3 regions of the Mariniluteicoccus flavus genome follow, and region 3 is predicted to be linked to each of the others. Evidence: predicted binding sites of a transcription regulator. Region 3 holds the regulator's gene; each other region holds the start of a gene.
The links. The regulator HrcA, encoded in region 3, represses chaperone genes, less so after heat shock. The targets are predictions, from matches to a motif close to TTGGCACTCGNNNNNNNCGAGTGCCAA.

Region 1: a site for HrcA is predicted at 2,582-2,608, ahead of groES (co-chaperone GroES). Genes of this name have one in related genera too.
Region 2: a site for HrcA is predicted at 1,527-1,553, ahead of groL (chaperonin GroEL). Genes of this name have one in related genera too.

What each region holds. Positions count from the first base shown of each region.
Region 1 is NZ_BAAHBN010000001.1:640,666-645,573, forward strand. Features, by position in the region: gene mptB (polyprenol phosphomannose-dependent alpha 1,6 mannosyltransferase MptB) at 1-350, opposite strand, end outside; gene groL (chaperonin GroEL) at 519-2,123, opposite strand; gene groES (co-chaperone GroES) at 2,163-2,459, opposite strand; gene ACYVAG_RS03195 (NAD(P)-dependent alcohol dehydrogenase) at 2,652-3,683, opposite strand; gene ACYVAG_RS03200 (class I SAM-dependent methyltransferase) at 3,716-4,908, opposite strand, start outside.
Region 2 is NZ_BAAHBN010000009.1:52,592-57,499, reverse strand. Features, by position in the region: gene ACYVAG_RS13840 (hypothetical protein) at 1-172, opposite strand, end outside; gene ACYVAG_RS13835 (hypothetical protein) at 169-1,047, opposite strand; gene ACYVAG_RS13830 (hypothetical protein) at 1,063-1,500, opposite strand; gene groL (chaperonin GroEL) at 1,699-3,324, shown strand; gene ACYVAG_RS13820 (ArgE/DapE family deacylase) at 3,398-4,666, shown strand; gene ACYVAG_RS13815 (hypothetical protein) at 4,763-4,908, opposite strand, start outside.
Region 3 is NZ_BAAHBN010000002.1:226,856-231,763, reverse strand. Features, by position in the region: gene ACYVAG_RS05100 (16S rRNA (uracil(1498)-N(3))-methyltransferase) at 1-189, opposite strand, end outside; gene dnaJ (molecular chaperone DnaJ) at 202-1,368, opposite strand; gene hrcA (heat-inducible transcriptional repressor HrcA) at 1,380-2,396, opposite strand; gene ACYVAG_RS05085 (MBL fold metallo-hydrolase) at 2,504-3,388, shown strand; gene ACYVAG_RS05080 (inositol monophosphatase family protein) at 3,407-4,189, opposite strand; gene ACYVAG_RS05075 (LacI family DNA-binding transcriptional regulator) at 4,293-4,908, shown strand, end outside.

The DNA.
Region 1 (4,908 bases), on a different contig from region 3:
TGGTCTGCGTACAGGAACGCGTCGCTGGAGAACACGGGCGGCACCAGGAGGAACGGCACCGACCACAGCGCGAGGATGGCGGCGTGATTGACCACGCCCGCCCGGGCCGGCCGCAGCACGATCCAGGACCGGAACAGCAGGATGAGGCCGACGGCCATCAGGACCCGTCCGACCTGGTAGCGGAGCACGCGTCGCAGCCACCGGACCGGCACGATGAAGTCCAGCGACGCGTTGGGCACGAAGCCCGGGGTCATCACCGCGACGGCGATCGCCAGGATGCCGAGGAAGCCCGTGAGGACGCCGGGCGTACGCCACAGCGTCGGCGCGCTGCCGTCCGCGGTGTGCTTCACGGGATCCTCTCGCTCTGGGCTACCCGGGCATGCTAGCCAAGCGACCGGGGAGAGCGCCCTCCCGAGGGCGCACTGGCGACCAACTGTAGCCAGACCGATACCGGGGTTGGGGAAATGCGCGAGGGCCCCTTCCCGCCAAGCGGAAAGGGGCCCTCGTCGACCGGTGGGTCAGTGCTTGTGACCGGCCTCGTCGTCGTCGTCCTCGGGCTTCTCGACGACCAGGGTCTCGGTCGTGAGCAGGAGGGCGGCGATCGACGCGGCGTTGGCGAGCGCGGAGCGCGTCACCTTCACCGGGTCGATGACGCCGGCCTCGATGAGGTTGACGTATTCGTCGGTCTTCGCGTTGTAGCCGTGACCCGGCTCCATCTCGGCGACCTTCGAGGTGATGACGTAGCCCGGCTGGCCGCCGTTCTCGGCGATCCAGCGCAGCGGCTCGGCGACCGACTTGGCGACGATGCGTACGCCCGCCTTCTCGTCGCCCTCGAGCCCGAGGTCACCCTCGAGCACCGTGGCGGCATGGATGAGGGCGGAGCCGCCGCCGGCGACGATGCCCTCCTCGATGGCCGCACGGGTGGCCGAGACGGCGTCCTCGATGCGGTGCTTCTTCTCCTTGAGCTCCACCTCGGTGGCCGCGCCGACCTTGATGACGCAGACGCCGCCGGCGAGCTTCGCGACGCGCTCCTGGAGCTTCTCGCGATCCCAGTCGGAGTCGGTGCGCTCGATCTCGGCGCGCAGCTGGGCCACGCGGCCCTCGACCTCGCTGGACTCGCCGGCGCCGTCGACGATGGTCGTGTTGTCCTTGTCGATGACCACGCGACGTGCGCGGCCGAGCGACTCGAGACCGACCTGATCGAGCTTGAGGCCGACCTCGGCGGCGACGACCTGGCCACCGGTGAGGATCGCGATGTCCTCGAGCATGGCCTTGCGGCGGTCACCGAACGCCGGCGCCTTGACGGCGACGGAGGTGAACGTGCCGCGGATCTTGTTCACGACCAGGGTCGACAGGGCCTCGCCCTCGACGTCCTCGGCCACGATGAACAGGGTGCCGTTGGCCCCGATGACCTTCTCCAGCAGGGGCAGGAGCTCGTTCATCGACGAGATCTTGCCGCTGTGGATCAGGATGTAGGGGTTGTCGAGCACGGCCTCCATGCGCTCGGTGTCGGTCACCATGTAGGGCGACAGGTAGCCCTTGTCGAACTGCATGCCCTCGGTGAACTCGAGCTCGGTGCCGAAGGTCTGCGACTCGTCGACGGTGATGACGCCGTCCTTGCCGACCTTGTCGAACGCGTCGGCGATCAGGGTGCCGATCTCCTCGTCACGCGACGAGATGGTGGCGACCTTGGCCATGTCCTCGGTCGACTCGACGTCGCGGGCGTTGACGTGCAGGCGCTCCACGACGGCCTTGACGGCCGCCTCGATGCCGCGCTTGAGGCCGACGGGGTTGGCCCCCGACGCCACGGCGCGGAGGCCCTCGTGGACCAGGGCCTGGGCCAGCACCGTGGCCGTCGTCGTGCCGTCACCGGCGACGTCGTTGGTCTTGGTGGCGACTTCCTTGGCGAGCTGGGCGCCGAGGTTCTCATAGGGGTCGTCGAGCTCGACCTCACGGGCGACGGTGACACCGTCGTTCGTGATGGTCGGCGCGCCCCACTTCTTGTCGAGGACGACGTAGCGGCCCTTGGGGCCGAGCGTCACCTTGACGGTGTTGGCGAGGATGTCGACGCCACGCTCGAGTGAGCGACGCGCCTCCTCGTCGAACTGAAGGATCTTGGGCATAGGGTCAGTGCTCCTCGGTGATCAGAGTGGGCCGAAGCGTCACTTGGAGACGACGGCGAGGATGTCGCGCGCGTTCAGGAGGAGATATTCCTGACCGTCGTACTTCACCTCGGTGCCGCCGTACTTCGAGAAGATGACGACGTCACCCTCGGCGACGTCCATCGGGATGCGCTTGCCGGAGTCGTCCACGCGGCCGGGGCCGATCGACAGGACCTTGCCCTCCTGCGGCTTCTCCTTGGCGGTGTCCGGAATGACGAGACCGGAAGCGGTGGTCTGCTCGGCCTCGAGCGGCTGAACGAGGACGCGGTCCTCGAGCGGCTTGATCGTGACTGCCACGTCAAACCCCTTTCAATGTCTTGATGGTCAACGGGTGTCAAGGCCCGGGGCGTCGTCGCGGGTGCCGTCCCAGGTTGTTGGCACACTCACGGGGAGAGTGCTAACCCGAATCTAGCGCGGGGCTGGCACTCGGGCAACCCGAGTGCCAATCAGACTTCCCACGCCAGCTGAGCGACGAAGGAGTCGAAGCCCTCAGACGCGCACGACCGACTTCAACGTCGCCGGGTCGCGCGTCGAGGCCAGCGCCTGCTCGACCTGGTCGAGGCCGAAGCGGCTGGTCACCAGGCCGTCGAGGTCGACCATGCCGGCGGCGGCCATCGCGATGGCGGTGGGGAACGTGTTGGCGTACCGGAACGTGCCGGTGACGACGAGCTCGTTGGTGTGGAGCTGGCGTACGGGCATGGGCAGCGACTCCGGGCCCATGCCGACCAGGACGACGTGGCCGGCCGGGCGTACGGCCGGGAAGCCGCGGCGGATGGCGGCGGGCGAGCCGGAGCACTCGATGAAGGCGTCGTACGCGGGCTCCGGGATCTGGCTCGTCGGGTCGGAGGTGTTGACCGCCACGGTCGCGCCCAGTTCTTCGGCGCGGGCCAGGCGCTGGTCGGAGAGGTCGGTGATGACGATGCGGGTGGCGCCGAGGGCCTTGGCCACCGCAACGGTGATCAGCCCGATGGGGCCGGCGCCGGTGATGAGCAGCGATGATCCGGCGCCGACCTCGGCCTTGCGACAGGCGGAGACCGCGACCGACATGGGCTCGACCATGGCGGCGGCGTCATCGCTCAGGTGATCGGGCACCGGGTGGGCGCACTCCGCCGGGAGGGCCACGAACTCGGCGAGGGCGCCGTCGACGCCCGGCGTCGCGAGGAAACGCAGCTTCTCGCAGAGGTTGTAGCGCCCCGCCAGACAGCTCGCGCACCGGCGGCACGCGATGGTGGGCTCGAGGGCGACGCGCTCCCCCACGCGTTCGGTCGGTACGCGGTCCCCGGCGGCGACGATCGTTCCCGAGGCGGCGCGCCCGAGGACGAGGTCGCCGTCGAGCGTCAGCTCGCGATTGCGGCCGTGGGTGAAGTAGGCGACATCGGACATGCTGACCGCGACGGAGGCGACCCTGACGAGGACGTCGCCGGGCCCCGGCCGGGGCACGGGGCGCTCGTCGACCCGGAGGTCGCGCACGCCGTGGAGCACGCAGGCGCGCATCGTGTCCGGCAGGTCGATCGCGCTCACGGTGGGCCGTCCCTCGCTCGAGGTCGTTGGGGTCACCCCGAGCCTAGCGAGCCGGTGGTGGGCTCGCGCAGGCGCTCCGCGACGATCGCCATGGCCCCGGCGGCGGTGGGGGTGAGGATCAGGGTCGCACTGTTCGACCCGGCCGGCTTGAGGCGCTTGCGGAGGACCGCCGGGTCGACGTCGATGCCGCGCTTCTTGATCTCGAGGGTGCCGACGCCGTGGTCGGCGACCCAGCGCCGCAGCGCCTTCTCCTTGTAGGGCAGGACCTCGCGGACGGCGAAGGTCGTGACGAGCGGGGAGGCGACCGGCGCATCGCCGGTGAGGTAGGCGATGCCGGGGTCGATGCGGCGCAGTCCGAGGTCGGCGGCGACCTGGTCGAGGACGCCGGACCGGATGACGGCACCATCGGGTTCGAAGACGAAGGCGCCGAGGGGGCCGACGGCTGAGCGAGCGCCCTCCGCCACGTTGGCTGAGCGAGCGCCCTCCTCCACGTTGGCTGAGCGAGCGCCCCCCTCCACGTCGGCTGAGCGAGCGCCCTCCCCCACGTTGGCTGAGCGAGCGCCAGCGAGTCGAAGCCCACCCTCCCCCACGTCGGCTGAGCGAGCGCCAGCGAGTCGAAGCCCACCCACCTCCACCCCCGCCGGCAACAGCACCGCCCCGAAGCCCTCGAACCCCTTGCTCCACAGCGATACCTCGACGACGTCGCCGTGGTCACTGAGCCACCGCGCGCCCACACCGTCGGGCACCATGCGGTGCGGCAGCGCCGGTCCGAGCTTCACGCAGGCGCCGGCATCCCTGGCCAGTAGGGAAAGCACGAAGTCCCAGCCCGGCGTGAAGTCCTCGGCACGCCAGAGCCGGCCGCGGTCGTTCCGGCGGGCGGGGTCACAGTAGGCCGCCTCGTCGTCGGCCAGGTCGACGTCCTCGGCGCGTCCGGTCACGACCTCCACATCGTCGCCCAGGTTGGCCTTCGCGAGGATCGCAGTCGCCTCGTCGAGCTCGACCGCGCGTACGCCCAGCCCGGCGTCGCGGAACGCCGCCGCGTCGGTGCCGAGACCGCAGCCGAGGTCGGCGACCCGGCGTACGCCGGTGGCCGCGAGCGCCTCAGCGCGCCAGTGCGCCACCGCGGGACGGGTGGCCTGCTCGAGCCCGGCGGGGGTGAAGAACAGGTCCCGGGCGGCGTCACCGAACTTCGCGACGGCCTTGCGGCGCAGGGATTCCTGGGCCA
Region 2 (4,908 bases), on a different contig from region 3:
CCTCACCGCGGCGCAGCAACGGCGACGACGGCTGCAACCCCAGGAAGTGCCCCGCCGCCACCGCCGCGTACGCCGCGGCCGACAGCGACACCACGCCCAGCACGATCGCCACGATCCGTGCCGTACGCAGCCGCGCGTCCAACCGCGCGTACGCCGCCCCGGGCGAGCTCACAGGCCGAGGCCCCGGCGTACGTCGTCGGGCACGTCGAGCCCGCTGTCACCCAGTTCCTCGGTGAGTCGCCGGCCCGCCTCGGTGCGCGCGGCCGCGTACGTCTCGAGGAAGTCGGCGGCCAGCGCCTCGGCTTCGAGGCGGGTGAAGGCGGCGCGGAAGCGCGTCGACAGCAGCGCGCCGGCCGCGTTCACCGTGATCTCGACGGCCTCGGACCCGGCGGTGCCCTCGACCGACTGCACGAGCCGGGGGAGCGCGGCCGCGTTGGCCTTGAGCCGGTCCATCTCGGCCAGGAACAGCGCCTGCTGGTCTTCGGGTGCACCCACCGACCGATTCCGCGCATAGTCCAGCTCGCGCGCGATGTCGCGGATGTCGACGGACTCGTCGTCGGCGTCCATGCGGTTCAGCAGGTCGTCGAGCAGGTCCTCCTGCTCCTCGAGGGTCATGGGTCGCAGCGGCGACGGGTCGCCGTCGGTCGCGTCGGTCGTGTCCCGCGCGAGCCGGTCGCGCTCCTCGGCGAGGTCGTCCGGCAGGGCGGCCTCGACCCCGGCGGCCGCCGCCTCGTCGCCGAACGCGTGGCGCACGACGTCGGCCGACGACCGGTTGGCCCGCACGGTCGCCTCGGCGACGGTGCGGCGCACCTCCTCGGCGAGCTGGGCCGGGCTGAGCGCGAGGGCCTGGTCGTGGAAGGCGATGCCGACGAGGTGGGCGCCGAGCATGCGTACGGTGCACGCGTCGCCCACGGCCTCGACCGCGGAGGCGGCGAGCGCGTCGTTGGTGCGCCGGGCCCGGGCCTCGAACGCGCGGACGTCGGCGTTCATCTTCGCGAGGATGCGGCGCGGGTCGGGCAGGGGCGGCGGGTTCGGCGGTGTCGTCACGCCCGGCAGCCTAGGTCAGCGGGGGCGCAGCCAGCGGGGCGGACGCGACGCATATCCGCCGCGGGCCAGGTCGGCCGCGCGCTCGAACGGGTTGTGGGCGGCGCGGTCGCCGCCGACGGCGACCGAGGCGATGACCGCGAGTCCATAGAGGGGGAGGAACGGCAGCCCGAGGCAGGCCATCCACTGCCACGCGTGCTCGTCCTCGTGGCGCAGCGCGTCGGGGTGCCAGCGGGCCAGCGCCGCCAGGTCGCCGCGCACCACGACGACGTTGCCGACCGTGAAGGCCCCGGCGTACGGGAAGGGGAGCCGATAGCCCTCGGCGATCAGGAGGCCGCGCGGACCCGGGCGTACGCGGGCCCCGCCCGCTCGCGCCACCAGCAGCCCGAACGGGGTGGCGAGGTTGAGCAGGTTCGCGGCGCGACGCGCGCGGAGCGGGAGGGACAGGTGGGTCACGGGGCCATTCTGGTCGCCCCCAACTGTTTGCACTCGCAGGGGGCGAGTGCTAAAAATGGGGTTAGCACTCCCCAGTGGAGAGTGCCACCGTCAAGTGGGGTGAGGCGCCAGTGCGCCGTCCGTCGCGGGCATCGCCTTGGCGTACGACATGTTGACCACCGGGGCCACAGGCCCCCGAGGGAGGACTCCCGGAACACCATGGCAAAGCTCATCGAATTCAACATCGAGGCCCGCCGCGGGCTCGAGCGTGGCATGAACACGCTCGCCGACGCGGTCAAGGTCACCCTCGGCCCGAAGGGCCGCAACGTCGTGCTCGAGAAGAAGTGGGGCGCCCCCACCATCACCAACGACGGCGTCTCCATCGCCAAGGAGATCGAGCTGGAGGAGCCGTACGAGAAGATCGGCGCCGAGCTCGTCAAGGAGGTCGCCAAGAAGACCGACGACGTCGCGGGTGACGGCACCACCACCGCGACCGTGCTGGCCCAGGCGATGGTGCGCGAGGGCCTGCGCAACGTCACCGCCGGCGCCAACCCGATGGGCCTGAAGAAGGGCATCGAGACCGCCACCAAGGCGATCTCCGACCAGCTCCTCGCGATGGCCACCGACATCGAGACCAAGGAGCAGATCGCCGCCACCGCGTCGATCTCCGCCGCTGACACCACCGTGGGCGAGATCATCGCCGAGGCGATGGAGAAGGTCGGCAAGGAGGGCGTGATCACGGTCGAGGAGTCGAACACGTTCGGCCTCGACCTCGAGCTCACCGAGGGCATGCGGTTCGACAAGGGCTACATCTCGCCCTACTTCGTCACCGACGCCGAGCGCATGGAGACGGTGCTCGACGACCCCTACATCCTGATCGTCAACTCGAAGGTCTCGGGCCTCAAGGACCTCCTGCCGGTGCTTGAGAAGGTGATGCAGTCGGGCAAGCCGCTCGTCGTCATCGCCGAGGACGTCGAGGGTGAGGCGCTGGCCGGCCTGATCGTCAACAAGATCCGCGGCACCTTCAAGTCGGTCGCCGTCAAGGCCCCGGGCTTCGGCGACCGCCGCAAGGCCATGCTGGGCGACATCGCGATCCTCACCGGTGGCCAGGTCATCTCGGAGGAGGTCGGCCTCAAGCTCGACGCCGTCACAGTCGAGCTGCTCGGCCAGGCGCGCTCGGTGCTCGTCACCAAGGACGAGACCACCATCGTCGAGGGCGCGGGCGACTCCGACCAGATCCAGGGTCGCGTCCAGCAGATCCGCAACGAGATCGAGAACAGCGACTCCGACTATGACCGCGAGAAGCTGCAGGAGCGCCTCGCCAAGCTGGCCGGCGGCGTGGCCGTCATCAAGGTCGGCGCGGCCACCGAGGTCGAGCTCAAGGAGCGCAAGCACCGCATCGAGGACGCCGTCCGCAACGCCAAGGCGGCCGTCGAGGAGGGCATCGTCCCCGGCGGCGGTGTCGCGCTGATCCAGGCGGCCAAGAAGGCCGACGTCTCCAGCCTCACCGGTGATGAGGCCGTGGGCGCCCAGATCGTCTTCACCGCGTGCTCCGCGCCGCTGAAGCAGATCGCCATCAACGCCGGCCTCGAGGGCGGCGTCGTGGCGGAGAAGGTCGCCGGTCTCGAGCCGGGCCAGGGCCTCAACGCCGCGACCGGCGAATACGTCGACATGCTGAAGGCCGGCATCATCGACCCGGCCAAGGTGACGCGCTCGGCGCTGCAGAACGCGGCGTCCATCGCGGCCCTGTTCCTCACCACCGAGGCCGTCATCGCCGACAAGCCGGAGAAGACCCCGGCCATGCCGGCCGGCGCCGACGGCGGCATGGGTGGCATGGACTTCTGAGTCCGGCACCACCAGCGAAACCAGGAGGCGGTCCCCGACAGGGGGCCGCCTCTTTTCGCGCTAGCGTGCGGCCATGGAGCTGACCACCGCCGAGCGCCGCGCCGTCGACGCGATCGACCACGAGGGCCTCATCGCGACCCTCGTGGATCTCGTCCGCATCCCCTCGGTGACCGGCACCGACGCCGAGTCCGACATCCAGCACGACCTCGCCGAGCGCCTGCGTCGGCTCGACCTGGACGTCGACGCGTGGAAGATCGACCTCGGCGAGGCCATGGGCGACCCGGGCTTCCCCGGCACCGAGGTGGACCGGAGCGAGGCGTACGGATTGGTGGCGACGGCGGGGGAGGGCGACCCGGCGCTGGTGATGCAGGGCCACGTCGACGTCGTGCCGATCGGCGACCCGGCCAAGTGGGGCGGGGCCGACCCGTTCGCCGCGCGGATCGTCGACGGCGTCCTGCACGGTCGCGGCGCCTGCGACATGAAGGGCGGGCTGGCGGCGATCCTCGCGGCGACGAAGGCGCTTCAGGCCTCGGGGCTCCGGTTCGAGCGGGCGCTCGCCGTGCACTGCGTGGTGAGCGAGGAGGACGGCGGGCTCGGCGCGTTCGCGACGCTGCGCCGCGGACACGGCGGCGAGGCCGCGATCATCCCCGAGGCGACGAGCAACCGAATCGTCACCGCGACGGCCGGCGCGCTCACGTTTCGGCTCGAGGTGCCCGGTCGGGCGGCCCACGGATCGGCCCGGCTGGAGGGTGTGTCGGCGGTGGAGGCGTACTGGCCGCTGCACCTCGCCATGCGCGAGCTCGAGGCGCGGCGCAACCAGGACATCGACCCGCTGTTCGCGGGAAACCCCTTGCCCTATGGCATTTCCGTCGGCCACGTGCACGCGGGCGACTGGGCGTCGTCGGTCCCGGACCTGCTGGTGGCCGAGGGGCGCTACGGCGTGCGGCTCGGCGAGGACCCGGCCGACGCGCGCCGGGACTTCGAGGAGGCGATCGCGCAGGCCTGCGCGCGCGACCCGTGGCTGAGCGAGAACCGCCCGCGGCTGACGTGGCCGGGCGGCCAGTTCGCGCCGGGGCGTACACCGGACGGGCACGGGTTCATCGAGGAGACGAGCGCGGCGATCGAGACCGTGACGGGGCAGCGGCTGGAGCGCGCGGCGGGCCCGTACGGGTCGGACCTGCGGCTGTACGCGGGCGTCGGGGGCATCCCGACGCTGCACTTCGGGCCGGGCGACGTACGCATGGCCCATGCGCCGCGCGAGCAGGTGCCGCTGGACGAGGTGGCGCGGACGGCACAGGTGTTGACGGTGCTGGCGGTGCGGAGGCTGGAGGGGCACGTGTGAGGACGGCCGTGGGCTGGGGAGGGCGTTGGCTGAGCGAGCGCCAGCGAGTCGAAGCGCCCCCCGTGGTCATGGCGGCCCGAGGGTCCGTCGGCGCAGTCAGCGCAGGGACGTGACCTTCCCATCGGCGTCCGCCTCCCCGACCAGCCGGCCGAGCGGGGTCTCGGCAGTGAGCTGATAGCCGAAGGTGCCGCGGGTCATGGTGCCGCGGGCGGAGAAGTAGCGGGCCAGTGGGTGCTTGTGCA
Region 3 (4,908 bases):
CTTGTCGGCCCCCACCACGCGCGCCCCGACGCCGCGCCCGGAACCGTCACCCACCACCAGCTCCTCGCCCGGCTGGAGCCGGCGTACGACCGCGGCGTGGCGACCCTCGTCGCCGCCGAGGCGCACGACCGATCCCACCGTGGGCAGAGGAGATGCCAGATCAGGCAGCAGGAACAGCGGACGGGTCACAGCCTCAGCCGATCACTTGAAGGCTTCGCGGAAGCGACCGAACATGCCCTTGTCGCGCTTCTGGCCCTGGACGTCGATCGACGTCTCGTCGCGCAGTTCGGCCAGGCGGCGCAGCAGCTCGCGCTGCTCCTCGGTCGTCTTCGTCGGCGTCTGCACCAGGAATGTGATGCCGAGGTCGCCCGGGCGGCCGGTGTCGATGCCGGTGATGCCGCGTCCCTCGAGGGCGATGCGCGTGCCGGACTGGGTGCCGGCCGGCACCTCGACGCTGACCAGACGGTCCTCCTCCTCGGAGCCCTCCCAGTCGGCCTCGAGCGTGCGTACCTCCACCGTCGTCCCCAGCGCCGCGGCTGTCATCGGGATCTTCACGACCATCTCGAGGTCGTCGCCATTGCGCTTGAACACCGGGTGTTCCGCGACCATCAGCTCGACATAGAGGTCGCCCGCGTCGCCGCCGCCGGGACCGACCTCGCCCTGGTGGGCCAGCCGCATGCGGTGGTTGCCGCTCACGCCGGCGGGCACCTTCACGGTCACCTCGCGGCTGGCGCGGATGCGCCCGTCGCCGTCGCATTCCACGCAGGGGTGGGGAATGATCGAGCCATAGCCGCGACAGGCCGGGCACGGCTGCGACGTGCGGATGTCGCCGAGGAACGACCGCTGGACGCTCACGACGTCGCCGCGGCCCTGGCACGTGCCGCAGGTCTGGGGCTTCGAGCCCTCCTGCGCGCCGGTGCCGCTGCACTTGGGGCACAGCACGGCGGTGTCGACGCGCACGTGCTTCGTCGTGCCGAACGCCGCCTCGTGGAGGTCGAGGCGCAGGCGCACCATGGCGTCCTGGCCCCGGCGTACGCGCGACCGCGGCCCGCGCGCTCCCCCACCGCCGCCGAACATCGCGTCGACGAGGTTGGTGAAGTCGAAGCCCTGGGCGCCGAAGCCCTCGAAGCCGCCGCCGCCGAATCCGCCGCCGCGCCCCGAGGGGTCGCCGCCGCGGTCATAGATCGCGCGCTTGTTCGGGTCCGACAAGACGTCGTACGCCTCCTGCACGGCCTTGAACTTGTCGGCCGCGCCCTCCTCGGTGGCGACATCGGGGTGGTATTGCATCGCCATGCGCCGGTAGGCCTTCTTCAGCTGCTCCGGCGTGGCGTCGCGAGACACCCCGAGGGTCTCGTAGTAATCGATCATGTGCTGGGTCGTCATCCTTCGTTGAGGAACCGGCCGACGTAGCGCGCGACCGCGCGTACGTTGGCCATGGTGGAGGGATAGTCCATGCGGGTGGGGCCCATGATGCCGAGCCCCGCCCAGACGTCGTCGGGGCTGCCGTACGCGGCCGTGACCACCGAGGTGGTCTGGAGCCCCGACACGGTGTTCTCGTGGCCGATGCGCACGGTGACGTCATCGGCGGTCGCCGCCTCGCCGAGCAGCTTGAGCAGCACGACCTGCTCCTCGAGCGCCTCGAGGACCGGCTTGACCGTGAGCTCGAACTCGTCGCCGAAGCGCGTCAGGTTGGGCACGCCGCCGACGACCACGCGCGTCGACGTGCCGGTGCCGAGCATCTCGAGCAGCGCGGCGATGCAGACCTGGGTCATCGCCTGGTCGTCGGTACGCGTGCGGCTGCTCAGCATCGCCACGTCGGCCGCGGCCTGGGCCGTCGTCTTGCCGGCCACGGCCTCGTTGAGCTGGTTCTTCAGCGCGGCGAGCGCGTCCTCGGTGTGGACCGGCAGCTCGATGGAGCGCTGCTCGACCCGGCCCGCCGAGTTGATCATGATCAGCAGCACCCGGTCGGAGCTGAGCGAGACCAACTCGACGTGACGCACCGTCGTGTTCGACAGGATCGGATATTGCACGATCGCGACCTGCTGGGTGATCTGCGCCAGCAGCCGCACGGTCCTCGTCACGACGTCGTCGAGGTCGAGGGCGCCCGACATGAACGTCTGGATCGCCTTGCGCTCCGGCGCGCTCAGCGGCTTGACGGCCGCCAGCCGGTCGACGAACAGGCGATAGCCCTTGTCGGTCGGGATGCGCCCCGCCGAGGTGTGGGGCTGGGTGATGTAGCCCTCGTCCTCGAGCACGGCCATGTCGTTGCGCACCGTCGCCGGCGAGACGCCGAGGTTGTGGCGGTCGACCAGGGCTTTCGAGCCGACGGGCTCGCGCGAGGAGACATAGTCGGTGACGATGGCGCGGAGCACATCGAGCTTGCGGTCGTCGAGCATCGTCCCCTCCTCGCCGTGCGTCGTGCGGTCGTCCGTGGTCCTGTGTGTGCCAGCGTGGTCGCGCCCCGGGTTGGCACTCTCCCAGAGCGAGTGCCAGTCTAGCGGCTATGGATGCGACCACCGGAAACCACGAAATGCGCGAGGAGCTCGGGGCCTGGCGGCAGGTCGCCGCCGGCGTCCACGTGCTGGTCGCCGAACCCGACACCGTCAACCTCGGCCTGGTCGTCGGCACCGAGCGCTGCCTGCTCATCGACACCGGCTCGACGCCGGCACAGGGCCGCGCAGTGCGCGCGTCGATCGCCCAGGTCACCGACCTCCCCCTCGCCGGTGCGCTGGTGACCCACGGCCACCGCGACCACTGGTTCGGCCTGCAGGCCTTCGCCGACCTCGACACGTGGGGGCACGAGTCGCTGGCGGAGCGCGTGGCCGCGCCCGTGGTGGCCGACGACCTCGACCGCCTCGGCCTGACGCGCGACGACCTCGCGGTGCCCTCCCAGCCCTTCTCCCTCGTCACCGCGATCGACCTCGGCGGCGTACGCGTGGAGGCGCTGCACCTCGGCCGTGCCCACACCGACGGCGACGTGCTCGCCCTGGTGCCCGGGGTGAACGTGCTGTTCACCGGCGACCTCGTCGAGCTGGTGGGCGACCCCGAGGCGCCGTGGTTCTCCGACGAGTCGTCGCCGAAGGGCTGGCCCGAGGTGTTGAACATGGCCATGGGGTTCGTCGACGCCGACACCGTCGTCGTCCCCGGCCACGGGCGCGTGGGCGGCCGCGACGACCTCGTGAACCAGATGGGTGCGCTGGCCGGGATCCCCTACGAGGCCGAGCGGATGGTCCAGTCCGGCGTACCGCTCGAGCGCGCGGGCGAGGAGGGCGAGTGGCCCTTCCCGTGGGCCAACATCGCGCCGGGGGTCGCGACCGCGTACGGGGAGATGAACGCGCTGGGCGTACGCACGCGCCTGCCCATCACGATGGCCGACCTGGGCGACTGAGCCCGGGCGACCGCGAACTCAGCCCTTCAGCGCCCCGCGCGCGACGTCCCATGCCTCGGCCGACGCGGCTGCGAGCAGCGGGCCCACCGGCGGACGCGCGGTGGTGTAGTCGGCCCCGTCGAGCGTGCGGGCGACGCCGCCGACCTCCTGCACCATCAGGGTTCCCGGCACGTGGTCCCACGGCTTCATGTTGCGATAGAGCAGGAAGTCGGTGCCGCCCGTCGCGAGGTGGGGATAGTCGACCCCACAACACCAGAACGTGAACGCGATCGGGTCGACCACGCCGTCGGGCGCCGGCCCGAGCAACTTGCGGTGGGACGTCGCCCCGCGCAGCGCGCCGAGGTCGGGCGCGGGACGGCTCACCCGCTCGCCGTTGCACGTCAGCCCGCCGCCGCGCTCCGCCACGAACGTGCGTCCGTGCTCCGGCTGGATGATCCAGCCGCGGACCGGCACGCCCCCGCGTACCTCGCCGACCATCAGCGCATAGTCCGCCAGCCCGCGCACGAAGTTGCGGGTGCCGTCGACCGGGTCCACCACGTACGCGCGATCGACCCGCGTCAGGGCGTCCACCAGTCCCGGGTCGGCCGCGGTCGCCTCCTCCCCCACGACGAGTACGCCGGGGTCGAGGCGCCCCAGCGCCGCCGTGAGCTCGACCTCCGACTCGCGGTCGGCCACCGTCACGTAGTCGCCGGGGTTCTTCTCGGCGATCTCGGAGTCGGCCAGCGACCGCCAGCGGGGGCGGACGACGCGCTCGGCGACGTCCCACAGCAGGTCGGTGATGGTCTCTGTGGGGACACTCATGGGGCCCATGATTCCTGAGTGCGTTGACACTCGGGGAGGGGGCGGCTGGTAGCGTCAATGCTGGAACGTTTCAGCGTTCCGCCCCGAGCCGCGAGGAGACGCCGTGCGCGTGACCATCAAGGACGTCGCCGCGGCCATGGGCGTGTCCCCCGCGACGGTGTCCAACGCGTACAACCGCCCCGACCAGCTCTCGGCAGCGCTCCGGGAGCGCATCCTCGCCAAGGCCACCGAGATCGGCTATGACGGCCCGAACGCCGCGGCCCACGCCCTGCGGTCGGGCAAGGCGGGGGCCATCGGGCTGCTGCTGAGCTATCGCCTGCAGTACGCGTTCTCCGACCCCTTCGCCGTCGGCTTCCTCGCCGGGGTGGCCGAGGCCTGCGAGGCGTCCGGCACCGCTATCGTCCTGCTGCCGCTCGCGTCCGACGACCAGGCCGCCGACCTCGCCGCGCTGCGCCGCGCCAACGTCGACGGTCTGACCGAGATCTGCCTGCTCCACATCCACGACGTGCGCGAGCTCGCCCGGCGCCGCGAGGTCCCCTTCGTGGGGACGTTCGTGAGCCCCGACTACGACCACGTCGCGATCGACGACGAGCGGGCCGGCGCGCTGCTGGGCGAACACCTCGCCTCGCTCGACCACCGCCGAGTGGCGATGGTCATCGACTCGGGCTCGCCCCCCGACACCCCCGTACGCCGGGTCGCGCGGCTGGCCCCCGGTGAGG